2 regions of the Ensifer sp. MJa1 genome follow, and region 1 is predicted to be linked to the other one. Evidence: riboswitches for the same ligand, from Rfam matches in the RefSeq annotation. Region 1 holds a riboswitch; the other holds the start of a gene.
What was found. A riboswitch is a leader RNA that binds a small molecule or an ion and turns the genes downstream of it on or off. The one in region 1 is predicted to bind thiamine pyrophosphate.
Positions count from the first base shown of each region.

Region 2: linked by a shared signal. The riboswitch ahead of thiD (bifunctional hydroxymethylpyrimidine kinase/phosphomethylpyrimidine kinase) and the one ahead of thiC (phosphomethylpyrimidine synthase ThiC) in region 1 are both predicted to bind thiamine pyrophosphate.

Region 1 covers NZ_JAKUMO010000002.1:406,234-411,124, reverse strand. The annotation lists gene MKZ91_RS04620 (sensor histidine kinase) at 1-1,653, shown strand, start outside; gene MKZ91_RS04615 (sigma-54-dependent transcriptional regulator) at 1,657-3,021, shown strand; TPP riboswitch at 3,119-3,248, shown strand; gene thiC (phosphomethylpyrimidine synthase ThiC) at 3,339-4,891, shown strand, end outside.
Region 2 covers NZ_JAKUMO010000022.1:4,092-8,982, forward strand. The annotation lists gene MKZ91_RS24615 (IS110 family transposase) at 234-1,265, opposite strand; partial or broken gene MKZ91_RS24620 (transposase domain-containing protein) at 1,377-1,538, shown strand; gene MKZ91_RS24625 (DUF6429 family protein) at 1,519-1,752, opposite strand; TPP riboswitch at 1,889-1,992, shown strand; gene thiD (bifunctional hydroxymethylpyrimidine kinase/phosphomethylpyrimidine kinase) at 2,245-3,075, shown strand; gene MKZ91_RS24635 (glycosyltransferase family 4 protein) at 3,229-4,530, opposite strand; gene MKZ91_RS24640 (hypothetical protein) at 4,527-4,891, opposite strand, start outside.

The DNA of each region.
Region 1 (4,891 bases):
CGGGCCGTGCTGGAGCGCCAGCGTGCAACGCCGCTGGTGCTTGCCGACGATGTCGAGGTCAAGGACGCGCTTTCGAGCCGCAACGGCCATGCGCTGCAGCGATTGAACGAGAAACTCCAGGCGCTCGCGACCAATACCGATGCAGCCGTGATCTACGTTATCGGCCCCGACGGCGTTGCCGTTGCCGCCAGCAACTGGCGCGAGCCGACGAGCTTCGTCGGCAACGACTATGCCTTCCGCGAATATTTCCGCATGGCGATGCGCGACGGCAAGGCCGAGCACTTCGCCATGGGTACGGTGAGCAAGCGGCCGGGCCTCTACATTTCACGGCGGGTTCAGGGCCCCGACGGTCCGATCGGCGTCGTCGTCGCCAAACTCGAATTCGACGACGTCGAGGCGGAATGGCTGGCATCCGGAAAGCCCGTCTATGTGACCGACCGGCGCGGCATCGTCTTGATCACCAGCTTCCCGTCCTGGCGATTCATGACGACCAGAACCATCCCGCGCGATCGCGTTGCCGCCATCCGCGACAGCCTGCAGTTCGGCGATGCCTCACTGCTGCCATTGCCTTTCCGCGACATCGAGCCGACCACCGACGGGTCCAGCGAATTGCGCGCACTGCTGCCGGGCGACAGTGAGCGGCACTACCTTCGTGTCGAAACCATGGTTCCGACGACAAGCTGGCGGCTGGAACAGTTGGCGCCGCTCGATGGCGCGATCGCTGCGGCGGCACGCGAAGCACGGCTGCTGGCAATGGCGGCCCTGGTGCCGCTGCTCGCCCTTGCGGCCCTTCTCTTGCGCCGACGCCAGACGCTGGCCCAGACGACGGCAAGAGATCGCGCCGCCCGCGACGAACTGGAGCGCCGCGTGACGGAACGCACGCGTGACCTCAGCCTCGCCCGCGACCACCTGGAAACGGAAATTGCCGATCACCGGCGCACCGGCGAGAAGCTGCAGGCCGTACAACAGGAGCTTGTCCAGGCGAACCGGCTGGCGATCCTCGGCCAGGTTGCAGCCGGCGTCGCCCATGAAATCAACCAACCGGTCGCCACGATCCGCGCCTATGCCGACAATGCCCGCACCTTCCTTGACCGCGGCCAGCAGCAAACGGCGGTCGAAAACCTCGTGAGCATCGCCGAGCTGACCGATCGGGTCGGCACCATCACCGACGAATTGCGCGGCTTCGCCCGCAAGGGCCGCTTTGTCGCCGAACCGACCCCCATGCGCGAAGTGATCGAGGGCGCCCTGATGCTTTTGCGCAGCCGCTTTGCCGGCCGAATGGACGCCATCATCATCGACCTTCCCGAAAATGGCCTCAGCGTCTTCGGCAACCGCATCCGGCTGGAACAGGTGCTGATCAATCTGTTGCAGAACGCACTCGAAGCGCTGGGCGAACGCGCCGACGCCGAGATCCGCGTGCACTGCGAACACGGCCCCGACGACAGGCTCTTGCTCGTCGTCGCAGACAATGGCCCCGGCATCCGCCCGGAGATCCTCGAAGATCTCTTCACCCCCTTCAACACTTCCAAGGACGAGGGGCTGGGCCTCGGCCTTGCCATCTCCAAGGAGATCGTCGCCGACTATGGCGGTGAGATCTTCGTTGAAACCAGCGACAAGGGCACCGTCTTCACGGTACGCCTGAAAAAGGCCTGAACGATGCAGCCGTCCGTGTATCTCATCGACGACGACAATGATCTGCGCAAGGCGATGAAGCAGACGCTCGAGCTTGCGGGCTTGAGCGTTACGGCCCATGCGAGCGCCGCCGAGGCGCTTGAGACGCTTGATGCCGATTTCGACGGCATCGTTGTCAGCGATATCCGCATGCCCGGCATTGACGGGCTGCAACTTTTTCGCCGTGTCGCGACTTTCGACAAGGACCTGCCCGTGATCCTGGTGACTGGCCACGGAGACATCCCGATGGCAGTGCAAGCCTTGCAGGACGGCGTCTACGACTTCATTCCCAAACCCTTTGCGGCCGACAGGCTGGTGCAGAGCGTGCACCGCGCGCTCGAAAAGCGCCGGCTCGTCATGGAAAACCGCGCCTTGAAGCGGGCAGCCGAGACCGCCGGCGACAGCCTGCCGCTGATCGGCCAGACGCCGGTGATGGACCGCCTGCGCCAAACGATCAAACATATCGCCGATACCGATGTCGACGTGCTCGTCGCCGGTGAGACCGGCAGCGGCAAGGAAGTGGTGGCCACGCTGCTGCACAATTGGAGCCGTCGCCGCGACGGCAACTTCGTGGCGCTGAATTGCGGGGCACTTCCGGAGACGGTGATCGAGAGCGAACTCTTCGGCCACGAAGCGGGCGCGTTCACCGGCGCGTTGAAAAAGCGCGTGGGACGGATAGAGCATGCAAGCGGCGGCACGCTGTTTCTTGACGAAATCGAAGCGATGCCGCCGGCCACCCAGGTCAAGATGCTGCGGGTTCTGGAAGCTCGCGAGATCACGCCGCTCGGCACCAACCAGGTGCGCCCCGTCGATATCCGCGTCATTGCCGCCGCCAAGATCGACCTCGGCGACCCGGTCCAACGCGGAGACTTCCGCGAGGATCTCTATTTTCGGTTGAATGTCGTCACCTTGTCCATCCCGCCACTGCGCGAGCGTCGCGACGATATCCCGCTGCTGTTTTCGCACTTCCTGACCCGCGCGACCGAGCGCTTCAAGCGCGACGCGCCGGTCGTCTCGCCGGCGGTGCAACGACATCTGATGACTCATGCCTGGCCCGGCAATGTGCGTGAACTCTCGCACTTTGCCGAGCGGGTCGCGCTTGGTGTCGAAGGCTCGCTGGGCCAGACCGCTGCGGCAACCGATCAGCCGGGTTACGCGCTGCCAGAGCGGTTGGAGCGCTACGAAGCGGAGATCCTGAAAGAGGTGCTTCGCGCTCAGCGCGGCGACGTCAAGGCAACGATCGAAGCGCTCGGCATTCCACGCAAGACCTTCTACGACAAGCTTCAGCGTCACGGCATCAACCGCGCCGATTACGCCGAACGCGGCGCACCGGAAAAGTCCGGCCGCTAGGCTTTCCGGAGAGACCGAAAATTCCCGCATAGGATGCATCTTGATCGACGAGCGAATTCACGCTTGACGACGCAGGCCGATCGATGGCTATCTTCTGGGCATTCACCAGGGGGGTCCCGCCAAGGGGCTGAGATACTGCTGGATGGTCGGCTTGCCGGCTGTGGCGCAGTGACCCGTTGAACCTGATCCAGTTCATACTGGCGTAGGGACGGTGCAGATATCGAAGCCACGACTCCGCTTAGTCGGTCGTCCGGCGGCGCGTCTTTCATCCTCTCGGCATCAGAACTGGGTCTCCAACCGCAACTTGGAGCCTCGTCATGAATATTGCCACCAAACCTGCAGCCCTCTCGGTCACACAAGGGCCGCTCCCCGCCTCCCGCAAGATCCACAAGCCTGGTGTCCTGCACCCGGACATCCGCGTGCCGATGCGCGAGATCGCACTGCACCCGACCTCCGGCGAGCCGCCGGTCACGGTCTATGATTCCTCCGGCGCCTATACGGCCGACGATGCCGAGATCAGCATCGAGGCGGGCCTGCCGAGGCTGCGCCGCAACTGGATCCTCGCCCGCGGCGACGTCGAGACTTACGAGGGACGGATCGTGCGGCCGGAGGACAACGGCTTTGCGACCGGCGACCGACTGACGCCGACCTTTCCGCTCCAGCACACACCACTGAAGGCGACCGCCGGCAAGGCCGTGACCCAGCTTGCCTATGCGCGCGCCGGCATCATCACGCCGGAGATGGAGTTCGTGGCGATCCGCGAGAACCTCGGCCGCGATGCGGCGCGCGCGAAGGTCCGCGATGGCGAGAGCTTCGGCGCCCATGTCCCTGATCATGTCACCCCCGAGTTCGTCCGCCAGGAAATCGCCAGCGGCCGGGCGATCCTGCCGGCCAATATCAACCATCCGGAATCCGAACCGATGATCATCGGCCGGAACTTCCTGGTGAAAATCAACGCCAATATCGGCAACTCCGCCGTCACCTCGTCGATGGCCGAGGAGGTCGAGAAGATGGTCTGGGCGACCCGCTGGGGCGCCGACACGGTCATGGACCTGTCGACCGGCCGCAACATCCACAACATCCGCGAATGGATCATCCGCAACTCGCCGGTTCCGATCGGTACCGTGCCGCTCTATCAGGCGCTGGAAAAGGTCAACGGCATTGCCGAAGACCTCAACTGGGAGGTCTACCGTGACACGCTGATCGAGCAGGCCGAGCAGGGCGTCGATTATTTCACCATCCATGCCGGCGTGCGGCTCCACTACATCCCACTCACCGTCGACCGCGTCACCGGCATCGTCTCGCGCGGCGGCTCGATCATGGCCAAGTGGTGTCTGCATCACCACCGCGAGAGTTTCCTCTACGAGCATTTCGAGGAGATCTGCGCCATCTGCCGCGCCTATGACGTCTCGTTCTCGCTCGGCGACGGCCTGCGCCCTGGCTCGATTGCCGACGCCAACGACGCAGCGCAATTCGCCGAACTGGAGACGCTTGGCGAACTCACCCAGATCGCCTGGGCAAAAGACTGCCAGGTGATGATCGAAGGCCCCGGCCACGTGCCGATGCACAAGATCAAGGAGAACATGGACAAGCAACTGAAGACCTGTGGCGAGGCGCCGTTCTATACGCTCGGGCCGCTGACGACCGACATTGCGCCGGGCTACGACCACATCACCTCGGGTATCGGTGCTGCCATGATCGGCTGGTTCGGCACCGCCATGCTCTGCTATGTCACGCCGAAGGAGCATCTGGGCCTGCCCGACCGCAACGACGTCAAGGTCGGCGTCATCGCCTACAAGATCGCTGCCCACGCCGCGGATCTCGCCAAGGGTCATCCGGCAGCCCAGGTGCGCGACGACGCGCTGTCGCG
Region 2 (4,891 bases), on a different contig from region 1:
CCTCGGCGGTCATATCTCCGGAGCGATCCAGTGCCGGGAGCAGCGTTGTCTGCGCGGTCGGCAAATGCCGCCGCATAATGGGTCTTCGCAGGTAGGACCTTCCTATGTCTCAAGCGCAGTCTCGATCGAGCTGCAACGGCAATTAACGGAATGGTCCGCCCCACGTCCGCAGCATGGACGCTCAACGCCTCAAGTCGGGTTGACGCGCTGAGGGAAGGAGGCTGATACTTCGCTTATGCGGTTGCGCCAGCCGATGCGTTGAACACTTCTTCTGTCTTGAGCATGCTGTGCATGATGACCGCGAGCTTGCGGGCGACCGCCACCGCGGCGCGCTTGAACCCCAACCGTTCACGCAGCTTCAGCCCCCACAACTTGAGACGGCACTCGGTCCTGACGCTGGTTCTCGTCAGCAGAACCGTTGCCGCTTCGTAAAGCAGTGCCCGCAAATGGTTGTCGCCCCTGCTCGAGATATGGCCGTCATAATCGACCTCGCCTGACTGATAACGTCGCGTCGTCAGTCCGAGCCAAGCGCCTACCGAGCGCGATGTTCTGAAGTGGCCCGGGTCTTCAATCGCCGCGACATAGGAGACGGCTGTGATGGCGCCGATACCCGGAATCGTCATCAGACGTTTCACAGCCTGGCTCTGCCGCGCCATCGCGAGCAACTGGCGGTCAAGCTCGGCGGCGCGTTTGCGTATGTCGCGCCAGGCATCGAGCAGGGGCAATATGATCCGTGCCAGGTCGTCATTGCCATCCAGCAGTGCCTTCACGTGGCCGTCGAACACGCGGCCTGTTCCCTTGGGGACGATGAGGCCGAACGTCTTCATCAGGCCGCGAATCTGGTTGCTGATCTGGATCGAAATGCTCAGGAGCTGATTGCGCGCCCCGACCAGCGTGCGCGTCAGCATGCTGTCGAACGCTTTTACCCGGACGGTCTTGTAGAAGCCGGCTTCCGCCAGTTGCGCCAACCCGTCCGCATCATTGGCATCGGTCTTGTTGAGCGTCTCGTTCAAAACCTTCTGCGCATGCCGGGCCTCGATGCAGATCGCCGGCATCTCCTCAGCCGTCAGGGCGTGATAGAACCACGTCGACAACGGCCCCGTCTCGAAGACGACGCGTCTGGCATGCGGCGCATGCTTGCGGATCATATCTGCCAGAAGCCTGGGGTCCGAAGGACACTTGCCGCGCCAGATGCGTTTGCCGTCTTGCCGGATTGAGATCGCGGTGTCTTTCAAGGAAATGTCGAGCCCGATATACTGGTTCATGGTTGCCTCCAACGAATGATGTTTGGGCCCGGTGCCAATCGGGAGCCCGTATTCCCATCTTATCGGGGGCAACCACCCCTACCAGTATCAACAGAGAAAATGGCCTGAGGAGATCGCGCCGCGATTATCCCATGTCTCAACGACGTCGACCCAAAGGCGTGGCTCGCCGATGTGTTTAGCCGCATCGCCGATCTTCCCGTCTCCCGCCTGCACGAACTGCTGCCGTGGCAATGGAAGACACACAAAGGGACGGCTATTGCGGCGGCCGCGTAAACAGCTCCCGGAACAATGCTTGCGAACGCGCCAAGCCTTCATCGGTCAGGATCAATGACTTCGACTTGTTGACTGGGTCGCCGATCAAGCCCTTCTTGTGAAGCCGATCCGTCGTTGCCCAGTCGAAGCCCTTCCAGGCACAGCGTTCGTTATGCAGCGTCAGCCATAGCAGCGCCAAAACCGCATCGTCGATCTTGTCCTCATCGATCTCCATGAACCGACGTTACCACGCGCGGCACCCAAAATCCTGCGGCCCTGCTCGGATGGATACTCCACTCAGCAAATCATCTTCTGAGCTATTTGTCACAGTGGTTCGGGTTTGACACCCCCCCCTACGCTGCCCTAGCATCCCTCCTGCCGAGGGGCGCACATTGACTGTGCTGAGATGGCGGTGAGCCAGACCCTTGAACCTGATCCGGATCATACCGGCGTAGGAACGGCAAGGGCCTCTCTGGCACTCCCGCGCCTCCGCCGTTCGTCTGGATCTCCGTGATTTTGGTTTCGGGAGATCACTGGTGCCAGTATGCAGTTTAGAATGTAGCGACGAAGAACTCTGGGGGGCGAGGCGACCGGCCCAGGGGCTCGATCTGTCGGATTCCTCCATACTGCATCGACGACCCACCTCAGTTTGTACGTGCTTGAGTTGGTCACTGGCCCGCGCGTTCGCCATCATCAGAGCTGCTTCTACATTTCAGTGGAGCCGGGCATGACTGCTATCGCCGTCACGATCGCGGGCTCGGATTCCGGTGGTGGTGCGGGTGTCCAGGCAGACCTGAAGACGTTTTCGGCACTCGGCGTCTACGGTGCCAGCGTGATCACGGCGATCACGGCGCAAAACACCCGCGGCGTTACCGCCGTCGAAGATGTTTCCCCAGCTGTCGTTTCCGCGCAGATCGATGCGGTGTTTTCAGACCTCGCCGTTCGTGCGGTGAAGATCGGCATGGTCTCGCGGCAGGAGACAATTGCGGCAATCGCCGGTGGCCTGAAACGCTACCGTCAGGCGGCGGTCATCGATCCGGTCATGGTTGCGACTTCGGGCGATATACTGATGCGTTCGGATGCGATTGCGGCACTCAAGGAGCAGTTGCTGCCAACGGCGCTGGTGTTGACGCCGAACCTGCCGGAGGCGGCGTTGTTGACGGGACGTTCCGTTGCCGAAGATGAGGTTGAGGTTTCGCGTCAGGCGGAGCTTCTTTTGAAGCTCGGCGCAGGCGCAGTTTTGATGAAGGGTGGGCACGGCAAGGGCCAGGAGGCCGTGGACATTCTCTTCGACGGCGAAAAGGTCCTTCGTTTGTCGCGGCCGCGGGTCGAGACCAGGAATGACCATGGGACCGGGTGCACGCTTTCGGCGGCAATCGCCGCTGGCCTGGCCCGCGGGCAGACGCTTTCGGACGCGGTCGTCGCTGCCAAGGCCTATCTGCACGAGGCGCTTGTCGCTGCTAATGGCTTGCGAGTCGGGCAGGGGCGCGGGCCGGTCCACCACTTCCATCAATGGTGGAGGCCCGATGATGGCAGGGCGATCCAGGCAACAGATTAGGACAGCAAGCAGCCCGGATGCGCGCGGTTCAGGCTTCCGAGTTTCAATGAACTCCAGGTTGCATTGAAAAAAGGAGCAGCCACCGCCATGGTCGAACGGCGCCGGCGGGTTTCAGCCGGGGACGCCGCCATCACACCGCGCCCGGCGGAACCTTCAGGCTACGGCGGCGCTGCGTGTCTCTTCCGGCGCTCCATTGAGCAGCTTGCGGTAGAGCGCCACATGTTCGCGCGCGCTCTCGGTATGGCTCATCGGCCGCCGGAGCGTGGCGCGCAGATTGTCCCAAGACCGCGGCGTGCTCAGGACGTCGATCAGACGGTCGGCGAGATCCTGGGCGCTGCCGGCGCGGAAATGATAGCCGTCCAGGCGGTCCCGCACCTTCTCGGCCATGCCGCCGATATCGGAGCAGAGGATCGGTCGGCCGTGGTGCAGCGCCTCCTGAATGACGATGGGCGAGTTCTCCCACCAGACGGACGGCATCACCACCCAGTCGGCCGAGCGCATCAGCCGTGGCATGTCCTGGTTCTGATAGGAGCCGTAGAAGCGGACGCGGCGGCCGGCGTCCTCGATCAGTTTGGCGACCTGTTCCTGATAGTCCTTCGGTTGGCGTTCAAGGTTGCCGCCGAAGATCATCAGCGAGGAATCGTCGCCCCAGATCTCGTCGGGCACCCGCGAGACCGCGTCGATCAGCACGTGAACACCCTTGAACGGCGTCATCTGGCCGAAATAGGCAAAGCGGTTGCGTCTGGCCGTCGGCGCAGGCAGGTCACGCGCTGGCGCCTTGTCGCCAAGCACGATGCCATTTTCGATGACGAAGATCTTTTCTGCCTCGATCCCCCAATCGACATAGCGGTTGGCAAGAAAGGCGCTCGGGGCTATGAAGGCGTCGGCCAGGTTGAGCATGCCGCGCACGAACTGTTCGCGCCGCACGAAGCGCGAAACCGGGATATCCGGGAAACAGCCGTGGCAACTGATCGGCGAAGCGCCGTTGCAAAGCTGGCCCGACGGTCGCTTCACCATCTGCCCGTGGTTGTGGCAGATCGACAGATATTCGTGGAAAGTGACAACGATACGCGCCTTCGGCAGCATGTCACGAACCGCATAAAGCGCTTCGAGCCCGAAGCCGATGATGTGGTGGAAATGGACGATATCGGGTCTGATGTCGCCGACGAAACGTAAGAGATCCTGGCGAATGGCGTCGGTGTCACCGTTGGACAGGAAGAAGTGGTCGTAATCCTCGGCGTGATAAAGCACCTCGTCCGTGGCGAGCCTCAGGCTCATCAGCGCCGAAGCACCATGCCGTGGCACGGGGTTACCAACGCGGGCGAGATAGACCGATTCGATGCCGGGCAGGCCGTTTAAGGCCTTGTGCTGGCTATGCGAGGCAATCTCAGCGCCACCGAGAGAGTGGGTCGGATGACCGTGCGAAATAACGAGAACGCGGAGCTTCTCACTCATGCGGAAATCTCCCTTGCTGTGGCGATTTCCGGCTCTGCCGCGGACATCCAGCGCGCGCGGAAAATCGTTTGGTCGGCGCGTTCCACATAGCGCGCCGATGCCGCCGAACCGGCGGCGCCGGCCTCATCCGATCCGAGCATCTGCAAAGAGGGCAGCCAGTAGGATTCGTATCCCTTGCCGCTCAGTCGCAGCGCCAGGTCGAGACCTTTCAGCGACGCGCCGAGATAGGCGGGTGCTGTTCCCGTGTCCTCGACCAGGGCGCTTCGTGGCAGGATGCAGCATTCGAGCGATGCCGTTGCAACCCGCGTCAGCTTGAGGCGGTTCACGGCACCAATCGGATAACCGGCGTAGCGGCTTGATT